Regions from separate parts of the Corynebacterium stationis genome, predicted to be linked through region 3. Evidence: riboswitches for the same ligand, from Rfam matches in the RefSeq annotation. Region 3 holds a riboswitch; each other region holds the start of a gene.
What was found. Region 3 has a riboswitch for thiamine pyrophosphate ahead of thiD (bifunctional hydroxymethylpyrimidine kinase/phosphomethylpyrimidine kinase). Riboswitches for the same ligand answer to the same signal wherever they lie in the genome.
Positions count from the first base shown of each region.

Region 1: it holds a riboswitch for thiamine pyrophosphate, as region 3 does, so the genes downstream of both, thiC (phosphomethylpyrimidine synthase ThiC) here and thiD (bifunctional hydroxymethylpyrimidine kinase/phosphomethylpyrimidine kinase) in region 3, are expected to answer to the same signal.
Region 2: it holds a riboswitch for thiamine pyrophosphate, as region 3 does, so the genes downstream of both, CSTAT_RS02320 (ECF transporter S component) here and thiD (bifunctional hydroxymethylpyrimidine kinase/phosphomethylpyrimidine kinase) in region 3, are expected to answer to the same signal.

Region 1 is NZ_CP009251.1:677,234-683,215, forward strand. Features, by position in the region: gene CSTAT_RS03310 (IS3 family transposase) at 1-306, opposite strand, end outside; partial or broken gene CSTAT_RS03315 (BCCT family transporter) at 340-1,254, shown strand; TPP riboswitch at 1,887-1,996, shown strand; gene thiC (phosphomethylpyrimidine synthase ThiC) at 2,026-3,795, shown strand; gene CSTAT_RS03325 (OsmC family protein) at 3,819-4,367, opposite strand; gene CSTAT_RS03330 (FAD/NAD(P)-binding protein) at 4,427-5,982, opposite strand, start outside.
Region 2 is NZ_CP009251.1:471,535-477,516, forward strand. Features, by position in the region: gene CSTAT_RS02315 (DNA-directed RNA polymerase subunit beta') at 1-2,991, shown strand, start outside; TPP riboswitch at 3,126-3,242, shown strand; gene CSTAT_RS02320 (ECF transporter S component) at 3,233-3,838, shown strand; gene CSTAT_RS02325 (ABC transporter ATP-binding protein) at 3,838-5,211, shown strand; gene CSTAT_RS02330 (energy-coupling factor transporter transmembrane component T family protein) at 5,204-5,971, shown strand.
Region 3 is NZ_CP009251.1:107,743-113,724, reverse strand. Features, by position in the region: gene CSTAT_RS00595 (LysR family transcriptional regulator) at 1-265, shown strand, start outside; gene CSTAT_RS00590 (hypothetical protein) at 249-761, opposite strand; gene CSTAT_RS00585 (ATP-binding protein) at 1,018-2,703, shown strand; gene CSTAT_RS00580 (calcium:cation antiporter) at 2,904-4,034, shown strand; TPP riboswitch at 4,071-4,161, shown strand; gene thiD (bifunctional hydroxymethylpyrimidine kinase/phosphomethylpyrimidine kinase) at 4,229-5,089, shown strand; gene CSTAT_RS00570 (TenA family protein) at 5,086-5,748, shown strand; gene tenA (thiaminase II) at 5,748-5,982, shown strand, end outside.

The DNA.
Region 1 (5,982 bases), 570 kb from region 3:
ATATGCTTGCGCCCAACTGTATACGCTCATCTTCGTATACAGATCGAGTTTGTCGGCGATTTCCTGAGGACGTAGGCCCTCTTTGTACATCTGCACAGCTTCAAGCTTGAGCTTCCAAGGATAGGAACGTAGCTTTGTGGCTTGCTTGCGTGGCTTAGGACCCGGCTTGAGAGGCTCCCGCAGCCATTTGTACATTGTCCAACGGCCTGGGTAGCCCAGATTGCGGATCGTTTCCACGACAGATTTGGTTCGTCGATACTCCGCGACAGCCTTCTTGCGTTCTTCTAGGGTGTAGGAACGGTTCACTAGGAAAACCTTTCAGGATTCCGTCCGCATCCCCAAGCGTTCGGTAACTACGGCTCGTCCTTGCCGGAGATGATGTTCTGGACGGATTCCTTTGCTGAGAATCCTGGCTGGCAGGGTACTTGGACCGTCTTCTACTGGGCATGGACTATTTGCTGGTCACCATTTGTCGGTATGTTCATCGCGCGCATCTCGCGTGGCCGTACCGTGCGTGAATTCATCGGCGGCGTACTAGCGTTGCCAACTGTTTTCGTGGTCATCTGGTTTTCTATCTTCGGCCGCGCGGCGATTGAGATGGAACTATCTGACCCCGGGGTTCTTACTGGACCGGTGGTCGAAGACGGCGATACTCCTGTCGCACTATTCGCGCTTTTGGAGCAGTACCCGATTTACGCCATCTCTGGTTCTTTGGCAATCTTTGTCATCGTAATTTTCTTCGTTACCTCGATCGACTCCGCAGCCCTTGTCATAGACTCATTTGCCACCGGTGAAGAAAATAAGTCCCCCGTGTTCTACCGCATCGGTTGGGCTATTGCTGTTGGCGCGGTGACCGCTGCGCTGCTGTTTATCAACGACACTGGTATCGAAGCCATACAAGAAGTCGTCATTATTGTCGCACTGCCGTTCTTCATCATGATGTTTTGCATGATGTACTCACTGCTGAAAGGCATGGGGGATGATTATGCGGCAGAGCGTCGCATCGCCACGCGTCACTGGGAGAAGACAGATAGCCCCGAAAAACTTGAAGAACATGAATCCCGTCCTGCCCCTGGTTTCGATGCTGACGGTAACGAGCTAGGTGTACCTGAATTTGCCTATGACGAAGAAGGACGTTTCCATATTCCAGGCCATGTGGTGGTTGACGGCGATGTTTATCTCGGCGGCGACGTCGACAATGAATATGAACCGGAAACCCCGCCTGAAGGTCCAGGAAACGAGGCAAAGGCCTAACAAAGTTTAAAGCTTTGCGCGTATTATCTTTGGAATAGATTCTTGCCTTAAAGCGGTCAGGTGCATTGGATAGGCGGCCGCTTTAACCGCGGCAAGCTTATGGAAAATCCAGGATAAATTTGCTGCCCAAGTGCGATTCCCATCTGAGATGGACTCCGCGCTTGGGCAGTTGCCGTTTTACTGGGAAAGGCAAGTATCCGGTAGCTAAGACCGCTACTGTCGCTGCCTTGTTGCTCACTGTTGCTAGAAGGAATGAAAGAGCATTTCTGCGAACTAAAATTCTGCTTCTCGTGGGGTGTGGAAATGACATCACAGACAACGGCGCTAACACACGTTGCATCCCGGTAATCCTCATGTGCTCATCTTGCGCAAGCGTTCCCGTATAAGGAGCGCCGAGCGCCGCATACTGCCGGTCATTGACCTATCCGTTTTAGTTCCTGGCTTGTCACAATGGTGATGACGTGAGTCGCTGCTTCATGGTGTTCCGTCTTAGCCAAACTAAAACCTTGTACGTGGGGAGAAGGGCTTAAAATTTAAGACTTTTAATTTTTAATTCATAGCCGCTGAACAGTCGCTTTCTACCGAGAATGAAATTAATTGCTTGTCGGGCTTGAAATTACGTGATAGAGATAAAGAGTCCATGCGGGTGCCACTAAAAGTGGCTGAGATCGGGCTAGTGAAGTCCGAGACCGTTGAACCTGATCCGGTTAATGCCGGCGTAGGAAATAGGAGACTTCATTGTCTGATCGTAATGTAAATTTGCCGACCCCTTTGAACGCGACCAACGAGGCTCAGGGTGCGCAGACATCCGAACAACATCCAGCTCACAGCCTGTCGTGGCTCGAAGATGTTGAACACGGAATCAGAGTGCCAGTAACCGCAATTGCCCAATCTGATTCCCCAGATGGCACGCCGAATGAACCGTTGAAGGTCTACCGGACCATGGGTCCTGGCAGCGTTCCGGAACAAGGCCTTGCGCCTTGGCGCGCCGAGTGGATAGCCGCATTTGGCGACACGGAAACCTATGAAGCTCGTGGTGCACGCCTCGAAGATGATGGCCGCACCGCTGTACGCCGTGGCGCGCCGTCCCAGCAGTGGCAGGGAAGCAAGCCGGTGCCCCTGCGCGCGAAATCCGGTAAACGGGTAACCCAGATGCACTACGCGCGTAAGGGTGAGATAACGCCGGAAATGCGTTATGTGGCGCTGCGTGAAAACGTCGACGTGGAGCTCGTTCGCAGCGAGGTCGCCGCGGGCCGGGCGATCATCCCTGCGAATATCAACCATCCCGAATCGGAGCCGATGATCATCGGTAAGCAATTTTTGGTGAAGATCAACGCCAATATCGGCAACTCTGCCGTTACCAGTTCCATTGACGAAGAAGTCGCCAAGCTGGAATGGGCGTCGAAGTGGGGCGCGGATACCCTCATGGATTTGTCGACCGGAAATGACATTCACACCACGCGCGAGTGGATTCTGCGCAATTCACCCATTCCGATTGGCACAGTCCCGATTTACCAGGCATTGGAGAAAGTCGATGGCGACGCCAATGCGCTGACCTGGGAGATCTACCGGGACACCGTTATTGAACAGTGCGAGCAGGGCGTTGATTACATGACCGTCCACGCGGGCGTGTTGCTGCGGTATGTGCCGCTCACCGCCGACCGAGTTACAGGCATTGTCTCCCGGGGTGGCTCGATTATGGCCGGTTGGTGCCTCGCTCACCACGAAGAAAACTTCCTGTACACCCACTTTGATGAGCTGTGCGAGATTTTCGCCGCTTATGACGTGGCATTTTCGCTTGGCGATGGCCTCCGTCCCGGCTCCATTGCCGATGCCAACGACGCCGCGCAGTTTGCCGAACTAGACACCCTGGCTGAGCTGACCCAGCGCGCGTGGGAATATGACGTACAGGTGATGGTCGAAGGGCCAGGGCATATTCCGCTGCACAAGGTTCGCGAAAACGTCGAGCGGCAACAAGAACTCTGCAAAGGCGCACCTTTTTATACGCTGGGCCCGCTGGTAACAGATATCGCGCCGGGCTATGACCACATCACCTCCGCTATCGGCGCAACCGAAATCGCACGCTATGGCACCGCGATGCTGTGCTATGTCACCCCGAAAGAACACTTAGGTCTTCCCAACAGGGATGACGTAAAGACCGGCGTGATTACCTATAAAATCGCAGCGCACGCAGCAGATGTTGCCAAGGGGCATCCCGGTGCCACCGCGCGTGATGATGCCCTGTCCAAGGCACGCTTTGAATTCCGGTGGAATGACCAGTTCTCGCTTGGTCTGGACCCGGTAACAGCCCAGGAATATCACGATGAAACTTTGCCGGCAGAACCAGCAAAGACCGCACACTTTTGTTCAATGTGCGGTCCGAAGTTCTGCTCAATGAGGATATCGCAAGATATCCGCGACACCTATGGCAGCGCCGAGGCCCAAGCTGCTATTGCTGGCATGCAGCAAAAGAGCCAGGAATTCCTCAACGCGGGAGGGCAAGTCTACCTGCCACAGCCGACCATCGGTGCCCCAAAGTAATCAGCTGACTAACAAGCTGGCTTTTAGACCACCTTGTGGGTCAGGTTTGCTGGACGGGTGTAGGTGTTGACCACAGGGGACCACTGGATTGCGTCATCGACAATCTTTTCTAGGGTCTCACGGTCAGCATCGCCGTCAACATCAACGTTGACCTGGACATCGGAAACACCTGGGCGCTTATCATCGCTCAAGTCGCCAACGCCCCAGACAGGGGAGACGTCAATGTTGGATTCGATATCGATGTCGATCTTGGTCAGGGTAACGCCACGGTGGGTAGCGATTGCCTGGATGCCCACGGAGATGCAAGCTGCTAGGCCGGCCTGGGCGATTTCGGTTGGGTTCGGCGCGGAGTCATCGCCAAGCAAAGCTGGTGGCTCAGACACCAAAACTGGCTTCAGGTCGCGAACCTGGGTGTAATTGCGGAAGTGTCCATCAGCCTCGGTGTGAGTCTTGATGACCTTCTTGCCGCCTTCTGGGGTATCGATATTCTTCTGACGCAACGACGCCAGCTTGTCGGCATCGATAGCCTCGAGTGGTTCGCCGGCCTTGTGATTAGGGGTGAGATCAGACATTAAAAATTCTCCTTCTTTCGTGGAATGTTTCCCACAATACGCGCCTTGAATGTAAATCGCTAGACAGCTTGGTTCATTTTATTCACACCGAGCGTTATATTAAATGCGCTCGTGGCGGCCTTGTCGGCTTCTTGAATAAACCAGGAGTCGGTCCCTGGCAGTGGTGGGGAAATAGTGGTGTCCGGGTACTGCGCGTGCGCGGGGATACCGACCATGTGTAGGCGTGGGTCTTCGTGGCCTTCGGCATCAAGCACGCGGCGCGACTGCGGATGTTGTGCGACTGATGCGGTCGGCAATTCCGTGCCATCTTCGGCGATATCGCTAAAGGCAACGACGCGCTTTTTCTCTACTAAGTCCTTCATGAAGGAATCCACCGGCATCTTGCGGATATCTGGCTTGTGCACCCAGGCGTCGAAAAGCGTGGTGCCGCGATAGCGCACGCCGCCGGAATAGGGTGAGCTCATGGTCCATTCACCGGTAGTACGGTCGGTATCGAGCAGCGGATAGCCACCGATGAACTTCACGACGCCTGCCTCCACGAGCGCCATGAGCTGACGCGTGCGGAAGATTGGTGGGCCGGAGCACGCCAGTTGCGCCAGCGCAATGGCCTTATCAAACATGTGGTGGCGCGATTCCACGGTGTATCGCCCTTCCGCCCCCAGCACCTGGGAGGGCTTGCGGGAAAAGCCCAAAGACCACAGGGCAGCACGCACTGGGCTATCTTGTCCCTGCTCGGCATCGCGCAGGTCTTCTTCCAGGCGCTGCATCACATACGCGGTGAGCTCTTGCGTGTTATCGAAGTTGGCTGGCAAAAGATGCATCCAGCGCAGCAGTGAAAAACGCTTGGTGGTGTACTTTTCGATGACCTCATCCATCGCGCTGACGCCATTAAAGACCACACTGGCATCAACCTCAGCGTCATCGATAGCCTGCACAATGGTGTCCAAGTCGGCCTTGAGTGCTTGTGGTTCTACGCGGGCCAAAGTTTTGACGTATGCGTGGTAAGCATCGCGCAGGACCGCTGGCCAGACCTCCACGTCATAGTCGATAGAGCGACGACCCTTACGATCGGAAAGATCCGCAACAACCTTCTTTAAACGGGGAATCTCCGCTGCTGGTGGCAATCCACCATCATCAGACTGTGGCATAAACGGGTAACCGCGCCTGGAGCTCGCGTAATACGTTGGCTCTTTACCGGTGGCAATATAACGCAGCCCACTGGCCGCATCTGGGTCCTCGACAAACTGCCCACCGCGTTCTTGCGTGGTCAAAATCAAAATATCGAAAAAGCCCATCCCTAAGCCGCGGGAGAGTACCTTTTCATTGTCCTTGATGGAACTAACATCCTGCTCAATTGGGTTATTTGCCCGAATCCAGTTGAGGCCTGGATGAGTGTCCAAAGTTTCTTTGATCCACTTTTCCTGCGCGGCTAGGCCCTGTTCTTGCCAACCTGTAACTGCAATGGTTGCCGAAGCTTCGACAGTTTCACCGTTATCTAAAGTGATGATGTCATAATTATCAGCTTCTTCGATGCTGGTGGCACGGGCCTTGTGGCTACGTACAGTGACCCACGACGGAATATCTTGCAGAACAGACTGATAAAACCACACTAAGT
Region 2 (5,982 bases), 360 kb from region 3:
GCGACCTCCGACTTGAATGACCTGTACCGTCGCGTTATCAACCGCAACAACCGTCTGAAGCGCATGATCGATCTCGGCGCGCCTGAGATCATCGTGAATAACGAGAAGCGCATGCTGCAGGAATCTGTTGACGCGCTGTTCGACAACGGTCGTCGTGGCCGCCCAGTTGCTGGCCCAGGTAGCCGTCCACTGAAGTCCTTGAGCGACTTGCTCAAGGGTAAGCAGGGTCGTTTCCGTCAGAACCTGCTGGGTAAGCGTGTTGACTACTCCGGTCGTTCGGTAATTATTGTTGGTCCTCAGCTGAAGCTGCACGAGTGTGGTCTTCCAAAGCTGATGGCACTGGAGCTGTTCAAGCCATTCGTTATGAAACGTCTGGTTGAAAACGACTATGCGCAGAACATTAAGTCTGCAAAGCGCATGGTTGAGCGTCAGCGTCCAGAGGTATGGGACGTTCTGGAAGAAGCTATTTCCGAGCACCCAGTACTTCTGAACCGTGCACCAACCCTGCACCGTCTTGGTATCCAGGCATTCGAGCCAAAGCTGGTTGAAGGTAAGGCTATTCAGCTGCACCCACTGGCTTGTGAAGCTTTCAACGCCGACTTCGACGGCGACCAAATGGCAGTCCACCTACCACTGTCCGCAGAAGCACAGGCTGAAGCTCGCGTGCTGATGTTGTCCTCGAACAATATTTTGTCCCCAGCATCCGGTAAGCCACTGGCTATGCCACGTCTGGACATGGTTACCGGTTTGTACTTCCTCACCATGAACAAGGGCGAGGATGAAATCGGTGGCAATGGCCGCTACGCACCAGCTGATGATAATGGCCCAGCGCAGGGCGTGTACTCGTCCTACGCTGAAGCGATCATGGCTTATGACCGTGGCGTACTTGGTCTGCAGGCACCGATCAAGGTTCGTATTGATCACCTGCGTCCAACCGAAGCAATTGAGGCAGCGCAGTTCCCAGATGGCTGGACCAAGGGCGAATCCTGGATGGCTGAGACCACCCTGGGACGCATCATGTTCAATGAGCTCCTGCCATGGAACTACCCCTACCTTGAAGGTGTAATGGTCCGTAAGGGCGGCTCCAAGGACATTGTCCTGCTTGGTGACGTCATTAACGACCTGGCAATCAAGTACCCAATGATCACCGTTGCACAGGTACTGGACAAGATGAAGGATGCCGGTTTCTACTGGGCAACCCGTTCTTGTGTCACCATTACCATGCACGACGTTCTGGTTCTTCCAAATAAGACCGACATGCTTGAGTCTTACGAGAAGGAAGCAGAACGCATCGAGCGCAAGTACTGGGATCAGGGTGCGCTGACTGAGCGTGAGCGCTACGACCGTCTGGTTGAGCTGTGGAAGAATGCAACCGACTCCGTGGGTAACGCGGTTGAGGCACTGTACCCAGATGACAACCCAATTCCGATGATCGTTAAGTCTGGTGCAGCAGGTAACATGCGTCAGATCTGGACCCTGGCCGGCATGAAGGGCATGGTTGTGAACTCCAAGGGTGACTACATCACCCGTCCGATTAAGACCTCCTTCCGTGAAGGTCTGTCGGTTCTGGAGTACTTCAACAACTCCCACGGTTCCCGTAAGGGTCTGGCGGATACCGCTCTGCGTACCGCTGACTCGGGCTACCTGACCCGTCGTCTGGTTGACGTTGCGCAGGATGTCATCGTTCGCGAAGACGACTGTGGCACCCGTCAGGGCGTTCGCGTCCCAATCGGTGAGGAAATTGCAGAAGGCACCTACGCTGTTCACGAGCTGTGGGAGACCTCAGCATCTGGCCGCGTTGTTGCAACCGACGTCAAGGATGCTGAAGGCAACGTTGTTGCTGAAGCTGGCTCGGACCTGACTGAGGAACTGACGGAGAAGCTGGTTAACGCTGGCATCACCGAAGTTAAGGTACGTTCCGTACTGACTTGTCAGACGCCAGCTGGTGTTTGTGCGAAGTGCTACGGCAAGTCCATGGCTTCTGGCAACTTGGTTGATATCGGCGAAGCCGTCGGTATTGTTGCTGCTCAGTCCATTGGTGAGCCTGGTACCCAGCTGACCATGCGTACCTTCCACCAGGGTGGTGTCGGTGGCGATATTACCGGTGGTCTGCCACGTGTTCAGGAACTGTTTGAGGCACGTAACCCGAAGAACCGTGCACCAATTGCATCCGTCGACGGCACGATCTCTTTGTCCGATGAAGGTAACTTCTGGACTTTGACGATTACCCCAGATGACGGCTCGGATAACGTGGTCTACGAGAAGCTGTCGAAGCGTCAGGGCCTGGCTCAGGTTCGTCGTCCGATGGAATCCAACCCGAACGCAATGATCGAGCGCTCCCTGCGCGACGGTGACCACGTCACCACCGGTCTGCGTCTGATGCGCGGTGCTGCTGACCCACACGACGTGCTTGAGGTTCTCGGCCGCCGTGGTGTGGAAAAGCACCTCATCGACGAGGTTCAGGCTGTTTACCGCGCCCAGGGTGTAGCCATCCACGACAAGCACATCGAGATCATCATCCGTCAGATGCTGCGTCGCGGTACCGTTATCGATGCTGGTAACACCGATCTGCTGCCAGGTACTCTGGTTGACCTTTCTGAGGCTCGCCAGATCAATGCTGGTATGCAGGCAGAGGGCAAGGAACCAGCTCAGCTGCGTTCTGAGATTATGGGTATTACCAAGGCTTCCTTGGCTACCGAGTCTTGGCTGTCTGCGGCGTCCTTCCAGGAGACCACCCGCGTGCTTACCGATGCCGCTATCAACAAGCGCTCCGATAAGCTCATCGGCCTGAAGGAGAACGTCATCATTGGTAAGCTGATCCCAGCTGGTACTGGTATCTCGCGTTACCGCAACATCTCCGTCAAGCCAACCGAGGCAGCACGCAATGCGGCTTACTCGATTCCGACTTACGGCGATTCCATCTACGGTGACGACGGCTTCGGTGAATTCACCGGCGCTTCCGTCCCACTGGATGAGGACTTCACCTTCTAGTCCAACTCCCGTGTTCAACGGCTTCAGCTGTTTAACACCGCAGCGCCCGCGCTACTGATTGATTTTCGGTAGCGCGGGCGCTGCTTTGTTATTTGCGCAGGTTATACGGGCTCTGGTAGGTATTGAAGGGCATCATATTCATTTACGGGTGCTCGCAAGCAAAGTGCGGGCTGAGACCTTGGCGCAGGCGCTGGGAAACCGTCGAACTTGAACCGGATAATGCCGGCGAAAGGATAAAGAAGTGGTTACTCAAGTTAACCCTGCTCGCTCTTTAAACTGGCGAGTGGTAGATATCATCGTTGCCTCCATCCTCGCAGTTGCCTGCGGGCTGGTCTTCGTCTTTTGGAACTCGGTGGGATACGCCTGGTTCATGGCGATGGATGCGCTCACCCCGGGCCTCGGTGGCATTGCCACTGGCATTTGGCTTGCCGGTGGTGTAATCGGCGCGTTGGTTATCCGTAAACCCGGCGCAGCGATTTATGTAGAAACTCTAGCGGCGACTGTCTCCGCGGTATTTGGTTCCCAGTGGGGACCAGAAACTCTTTACTCTGGTCTTGCCCAAGGCTTAGGCGTAGAGATTGTCTTCGCAATCTTCCTCTACCGCCGCTTTAGCCTGATGGTCGCCATGCTCGGCGGCATTGGTGCCGCGCTTGGTGCATTTGTGCTGGAGCTTTTCACCTCAGCAAATATCGCCAAGTCGTTGGAATTTAACCTGATCTACCTGGCTTGTCTCGTCGTCTCGGGAGCTATCTTGGCCGGTGCCTTGAGCTACTTTACGGTTAAAGCTTTAGCGAAAACCGGGGCCCTGGATCGCTTTGCTGTGGGACGGGAACAGCGCGCGCTGTAATGTCACAAATCTTATTGCGCGGTACCACGTGGCAGCACGCTGGTCGCCGCACCCCAGCTATTTCCGATATTGATATCCGCGTCGAACGCGGTGAACGAATCTTGCTCGCTGGTGATTCCGGCTCGGGCAAATCGACGCTGCTTTCAGCACTGGCCGGAGTACTCGGCGGGGATGATGAAGGTACCCTGCGTGGCGAGCTCACCATCAACGCCGCCGCAGTGGGTTTGGTTTTGCAAGACCCGGACTCTCAGGTTATTGCCTCGCGCGTTGGCGATGACGTGGCTTTCGGCTGCGAAAATCTCGGCCTTCCACGCGAGGAAATCTGGCGTCGTGTGCATCAAGCATTGGAAATGGTCGGCTTAGATCTAAGCCTTGAACATCCCACCGCGCGGCTCTCCGGCGGACAAAAACAGCGCCTTGCGCTGGCAGGCGTAATCGCCATGGGAGCCGAGGTGATTTTGCTCGATGAACCCACAGCCAACCTTGACCCGCAAGGTGCAGCCGATGTTGTCGCAGCCGTTGACCACGTGGTTAAAGAAACCGGCGCAACTCTCATTGTCATTGAGCACAACTATACGCAGTGGGAACACGTGTTAAACCGCGCCATTGTTTTAGAACACGGAAAGCTTATCTACGACGGGGAAGTGGCTCCAGCTGTCGCCGCACGGCGCATTACCGGGTTGCCCACGGCATCGCCAGTACCTGCCGATGCTCCGGCAGCGCTGTGGTCGCATAACCTTGCCACCCGTTTTGGTCCGGCCCGCACGCTGGCCATTCCGCAGGGTGCATCGACGGTGATCACTGGCGCCAACGGTTCTGGCAAAACTACCTGGTTGATGACGATGGCAGGGTTGATTTCTCCGGTAGCGGGGAAGTTGGGCTATTCCGAAGAGATTCGCCGCGGCTTGGCAAAAAACCCACACGCGTGGAGCTCTGTTCAGCTGGCGCAGCGCATCGGCTTTGTGTTTCAAAACCCTGAGCACCAATTCGTCGCCCGCAGCGTGATCGAAGAAATGCGGGTGGGGCCCAAAGTGGTCGGATCCCTAGTAAGGGGATCTAACCAGGGAGTAGAAGAGCGCATCGACAAGCTCTTGCAACGCCTGCGGCTGGAGTCTTTGGTTGAAGCCAACCCCTTTACCTTGTCTGGCGGCGAAAAGCGCCGACTATCTGTGGCCACTGCTTTGGTCACCGCACCGAGTGTTGTCCTTTTAGACGAGCCGACTTTCGGCCAAGACCCGGAAACTTTTAAAGAACTGGTCTTTATGATTCGCGAACTGGTTGATGAGGGCATTACTGTCGCATCGATTACCCACGATGAACTATTTATCAATGCTTTGGCCGATGCCCACCTGGTGGTGAGCGCGCATGCCTAATGTTTTAACCGGTGTGAACCCGTTGACGCGGTTGGCGGTCATTATCTTGGTGACGACACCGCTGCTGTTGTCTGTGGACTGGGTGAGCGCGGCCGTCTCTCTTGTGATTACCTTACTATGCGCGCCGTTGTGCCGGGTGAGCTGGTGGCGTCTACTCAAAATGTCTTGGCCGCTGATAATCATCGCGCCGATATCGGGGATATCGATGCTGCTCTATGCCCAAGAAGGTGGGAGGGAGTATTTCTCCTTCTTCCTGGCCACGGTGACCGATAATTCCATCGAACTAGCGGTGGCGATGATGTTGCGTGTGCTTGCTGTCGCATTGCCGGTGATTGTGCTGGCGCGAGATATCGACCCGACGGAATTAGGCGACGCCCTGGCGCAAATCCTGAAACTTCCCGCCCGCTTCGTCATCGGTGCGGTAGCCGGCGTGCGCATGCTGACCCTGTTCAAAGATGATTGGCAAGCAATGGGGCAAGCTCGTCGTGCGCGGGGACTTGCTGACCGCGGGCGCATCAGCCATCTGGTGACCATGACTTTTGGGCTATTGGTGCTTGCCCTGCGCCGCGGTGGGAAACTAGCTACGGCCATGGAAGCCCGCGGATTTGGCAAGCCCGTCACTACTTCGCCGCGTACCTGGGCGCGGGAATCGAAGCTCGTGCGTAGGGACTGGATAATCATGGCCATCGGAGTGCTACTCGCGAGCTTGCCGGTGATAATTTCTGTCGTGTCAGGCTCCTGGCGCTTTTTGGGCTTGTAGAAATGCTTGTA
Region 3 (5,982 bases):
TGTTGCTACACCAGCCCAGGTGCTCAACAGCATTGCAGCCGTGCGCGTCGCAGTAGCTTCCGGTGCCGGCCCCGCAGTAATGAGCGAACTGGCCGTGCGCGATCAGCTCGCCAATGGCAATCTCCTGCAAGTGCCTTTAGAAGGCGACAAGATCACGCGCCCGCTCACAGCAATCTGGTCAGGACACCGTCGTCCGCCCAGGCTGGCTCACGAACTGATTGCCATCGCTAAGGCCACTGGCGCTTGGATCAGTAGGCATCGTTAAGCACTGCGTACAGGCGATCCCGCGCGGTGTTCATTTCCTTATCGAATTCCTCATCACTCGATTTATCGCGGACCCAACTTTCAGAAACCACGATGCGCGGCAGCGTTGCCACCGCCGCAATCATCGCGCCGCGCAGGCGATTGCGCTTATCAATCAACCAGCCCCCGACCAGTGCCGGAATGCCGATTCCGGTCAGGACGGCGGGGATGCCATCGAGAAGCCTGCGACCAAGCAGTTTGGCCAATACCCACTCCACCGCGCCAAGTAGTGCTCCTGCACTAACCGCGATACCAATCGACTTCACCCACGTGGCAATGAAACCTTTAATTACCCCTTGCTGACGGTCGTTTTTCTCCCGCGGCTTTGGGAAAACGTACTGCAAGACCACATAAAACGGCACCATGATGTAGCCAAAAATAGCTTCTACAGTGGCTAACCGCTTCAGCGAAGCCGTGGGCCGGCGTTGCTCCTTAACCGTGGCGGTATCAGTCATCATTTCCTCTCAACGAGCACGCATAGGAATCAAGCATTCAGTGTGCCCCACACTAATACGTCTTCCGCTGTCCAAAAAGAGCTTCATTACATAAAAATGGGCTCTCACTATATAAAGTTACGCCCACACTGCAGAAAATGAGGCCCTCACTATATAAAACGACGGTCTCACTATATAAAGTGACGCCCTCACTATAGAAAATGACGGTCTCACTGTATACAGTGAGGCTTAATAGTCTTTGAGCGACAGTGAGGTCCCCATGAAACAATCTGAACTAGATTCCCACCTTGCCCGCCTCCGTACCCTCGGCAGAGATGACGCTTTGATAGAAGTAAAGGCATGGGCGCATAAGAGTGAATCAAAAAGTTTCTGGGAAACGGTAAGCGCTTTCGCTAACAGTAATGGCGGAATCATCGTACTGGGTTTAGAAGAACCATCGTTCACTCCAGCTCCAGGATTCAATGCCAAGGACGTTGAGGACCGTATCCGCAGCGGTCTAAATACCAGCGACCAGCACGCAATTCGCGTGGAACCAGTCCCAGACTATTCCGTCGAGCTGTTAAAAGTTGACACACAACTATGCGTCGTAGTCACCATTTCTCCGTTAACTGTTAATGGCCCATGCTTCGTAAAATCAAAGGGAGTATCGAACGGAAGCTTTAAAAGAGTTGGCGACGCGGATCAACGACTTAGCGCCCTTGAAGTCTACGAACTCCAACACCGATTCGACAAGCACGCTTCCGACAGAGAACATGTCCCAGGTACTGATATCAATGACCTAGATACCTCACTCACTAAAGCCATGGAGTCTCGGCTGAAGCGCCAACATTCTCGGCTGGATTTTGATGAAACCAATAAGTGGATCAAGCAGAAATCCATAGTTACTCAAGACGGCGAACTTACCCTTGCAGGACTAATGGCGTTAGGAGAATATCCTCAACAATTCTTTCCTCAATTATTTATTGATGTGGCGGTCCACCCCGGAAAAGAAAAAGCACCAGCAGGAGAAAACACTCGTTTCGTGGACCGAGTCCTTTGTGAAAGCAACGTAGCCACCCAAGTTTTAGATGCAATCGCAGCAATTCGTCGAAACCTTCGAACAAGAAGGGTGATTGAAGGAAGCCTCGGAAAGGATGTCTTAGAAATACCTGAGACCGTATTACGCGAGGCATTAGCTAATGCAGTGATGCATCGTGACTACTCCGCACCATTCCGAGACCAAAATATCAGTGTCGATATCTTTTTAGACCGCGTAGAAATCAGCAGCCCTGGAGGATTGCCTGGCGGCAAAACTACCGAGAACCTCGATGATGGACAACAAATCCCGCGGAATTCGACATTAGCCAGGCTACTTCAAGATGTCCCACTGTCCCACGAATACGACGGGGTACTTGCCGAAAGTAATGGTGGAGGGATCTTGACCATGATCAACACCATGAAATCTGTCGGTCTTCCCAGGCCGACTTTTAAGGTAGATATTGCTCGAGTGACAGTCATTCTGCAGCGATTCGGCCTCGCAGACGGAGAAGTCGCATCCTGGGTTAAGGAACGACTTGGAGATGAATTCTCAATCGCTGAAGGTGCCGCACTTGTTTTGGCAAAAGACTTGGGGGCCGTCACAGCTAAAGATCTCAAACGGCAGACAGGCGGCGACAGTGGTGAGCTTCAGATCATGCTCGATAAGCTTGCTCAACAAGGTTCGTTAATTGAATCGAGCCAAGGGGTGTACACCCTCTCAAGTGCGGGAGCTCACCTAACCCCCGCCCAACAAGACGTATTCGATGCAGTATCTAATACTGAAGAACTCTCAGCTCAACAAGTTAGCGACCTTACCGATCGGCCAATAAGCACCGTACGCGCCGCCCTTCGACATCTTGTAGAAATCGGTTTTATCACAGCCACAGCGCCACCAAGCAGTAGAAAACGAGCTTATCGCCGCACGTGATCTTGGCTAATTTAACCTTCAAGAGATAGGCAGACTTGGCATCCAAACTGATTACGAATCAATTCCTTCATCGCATAGTTGGCTCCAGCTTGCCGTATCGGCCGGGCGTGCTAGGCTGCTGGTTAGAACACGCTGGCAGGACGGCCTGCACAGTCAAAGCTAGAGCTGGGACGACCCTGCACTTAAAGGAGTCTTCGTCCATGTCAGCCTCTACTGCCCTGCGCGGCGTTCTCACCGGATCTGTCATCGCCCGAATTGTATTGGGCTGGGTTGCGGTCGCACTACTATCACTGGCATCAGGTTTTCTCGCGGGCAGCTTATCGATGCCCCTCGTCTTCACCCTTCTTGCGCTCATCGTGGGCGTGATCATCGTGTGTTCCGGCGGGGTTGTCACCCAAGCTGAACATCTCGCGCACCGGCTTGGTGATCCCTACGGCACCCTGGTGCTGACCCTTTCAATTGTCGGCATTGAAGTCATTCTCATCTCCGCGGTTATGCTCGGCCCAGGCGATCACCACACCATCGCGCGTGATTCCGTCATGGCCACGGTCATGATTGTCCTCAACCTGGTCATCGGCCTGGCACTTCTCGTCGGCGGCATGCGTCATAGCAACCTGCAGGTCAACCGCACCGGTATTTCCGCATACTTATCCATGCTCGTCGTACTCATCGCCACCGCCTTCGCCTTTCCAGCTGTCATCGGCACCGATGGCGCATACAATTCCGCGCAGGCCATCACCATCGTGACCTTGACAGTCATCCTCTACGGATTCTTTCTCTACCGCCAAACCGGCGCCCAGCATGCCGACTTCACGGAAACAGACAAGGACGTCGTTGCTTCCAACAACCCCGGAATCGCCGCAATTTTCCGCGAGCACAAAGGCGAGATCTTCACCCGCGCGCTGGTTTTGCTCATCACGGTAATCCCCATCGTGATGCTCTCTCACGATATGGCATCGCTTCTCGATGACGGCCTTAACCGCCTCGGCGCTCCCATCGCGCTTTCCGGCATCATCATCGCAATGATTGTCTTTTTGCCCGAAGCAATCACCACCGTCCGCGCTGCCTGGGGTGGCGAAGGACAACGCGTGGTTAACCTCGCCCACGGCGCGCTCGTCTCCTGTGTTGGCCTCACTCTGCCGGTCGTGCTCATCATCGGTCTGCTTACTGGGCAAACCGTTACCCTCGCCGAAAACCCCACCAACCTGCTGCTACTAGGAATCAGCCTGGCTTTGAGCATCGCAACGTTTAACTCCCAGAAAGTCACCGCGATTCACGGCGGAGCACACCTATTCGTCTTCATCCTCTACGCGCTCAGCGTATTTTCTTAAAGTCGTTTCTTGCCAGGACATTCTGTGCTAGCGTGGGCGCCAGACACGGGGTGCCCGGAAGGGCTGAGATTAAACCCGAGAACCTGATCGAGTTCGGACTCGCGGAGGAATGTCGGTAAACGACGCAGGCAGTATATGCAGGGATACCTGTATCTATTGCAGCACGCTTCGCTTCTTCGAACTCGATATGAGTGATGAAACGGAGACAAGCGTTGATACCGAACGTATTAACCATTGCTGGCACAGATCCCACCGGTGGCGCGGGGATTCAAGCAGACTTAAAAGCATTTTCTGCCAACGGCGCATATGGGATGAGCGTGGTCACCGCAGTGGTTGCGCAAAATACGCGCGGGGTGGGAAGCATCGTCGCGATGGAACCTGAATTCGTGGCCGAACAAATCGCCGCGGTCTTTGAGGATGTCCGCGTCGATGCAGTGAAAATCGGCATGGTGGCCAATGCTGGAATCGCCGAAGCGATCACGCAGTCACTGGATAAATACGCGCAGTGCCCGGTGGTCTTGGATCCGGTGATGGTCGCTAAAAGTGGCGATCATCTGCTCAACCAGGATGATGTCGACGCGATTCGGGAGCGTCTCGTGCCGCGGGCAACGCTGATTACGCCGAATCTGCCGGAGGCATCGGTGTTGCTGGGCCGCGAGGTAGAGATGGGCAGCTTGGCAGAAATGCGTGAGTCCTTAAACGATCTGCGCGCTTTGGGCGCAAAGTGGGTGCTGCTCAAAGGCGGGCATTTAAGCGGTGCGGAAAGCACCGATATCCTCACCGGCGGTGATGCCGGCGAGCACACCGTGGAGCTGACCGCACCGCGCGTGGACACTGTCAATGACCACGGCACTGGGTGCACATTATCGGCCGCGATAGCAGCGCTTTTACCCCAACACGGATACGAAGAAGCGGTGCGCCGCGCCAAAGACTATCTCACGCACGCGCTGCGCCACGCGGATGAATTGGACGTCGGTGCAGGCCACGGCCCCGTCCATCACTTCCACGCGCTATGGAATAACGCGCCTTTGCAATTGCAAGGAACACAACGATGAGCACTCAACGATTTACGGACCTTTTGCGCGAGCAAAACCACACCACGTGGGAGAAGGCAGTTTCTCACCGCTTTGTGCAGGAGCTTTTCGATGGCACCATCGACGACTCTGTCATGGCCAGCTACTTGGTGCAGGACTACCGCTTTTTGGATAGTTTCTTGGTGTTGCTGGGGGCATCGGTAAGCACGGCGGATGCGCTTGAACCACGGCTGCGGTTTGCGCAATTTATTGGCGAGATAGCCGGCGATGAAAATACTTATTTCCTCGACGCCTTTAAAGCATTGGGCGTGAGCGACAAGCAGCGCGAAGAAATCCCGAATACCGAGCCGACCACCGCGTTTTGCGCGTTGATGCGTGAGGCTGCGGAAACCCGCGATTACGTAGCAATCGTCGCGGTGTTGCTGGTTGCGGAATGGTTGTACCTCGACTGGGCGACCCGCGGTGCGCGCCCGCTGCCGAAGAACTTCGTGCACGCGGAATGGATTCGACTGCATGATTTTCCTGAATTCCACGAGCGCATCGCGTTCTTACGCGCAGAACTCGACCGCGTCGGCCCAGCCCGGCGCGCTGTTGCGGAAGACTTCTTTCACCGCGCAGTAGAAATCGAGCTCGCATTTTTTGATGCTGCCTACGCCCACCCCATCACAGGAGAAAAATAATGACACTGTTTAATGATCTGAAAAAAGCCATCGGTACCGAGTGGACCGATTACACCGAGCACGAATTCGTGCGCAAACTTGGCGAAGGCACCTTGCCGCTACCCGTCTTCCAGGACTACCTAGTGCAGGATTATCACTTCCTCGTGCAGTTCGCGCGGGCGAACGCACTGGCTGCGTACAAAAGCCGCAACCTCGCCGATATTAAAGACGCGACGGGCGCACTGCAGGCTATCT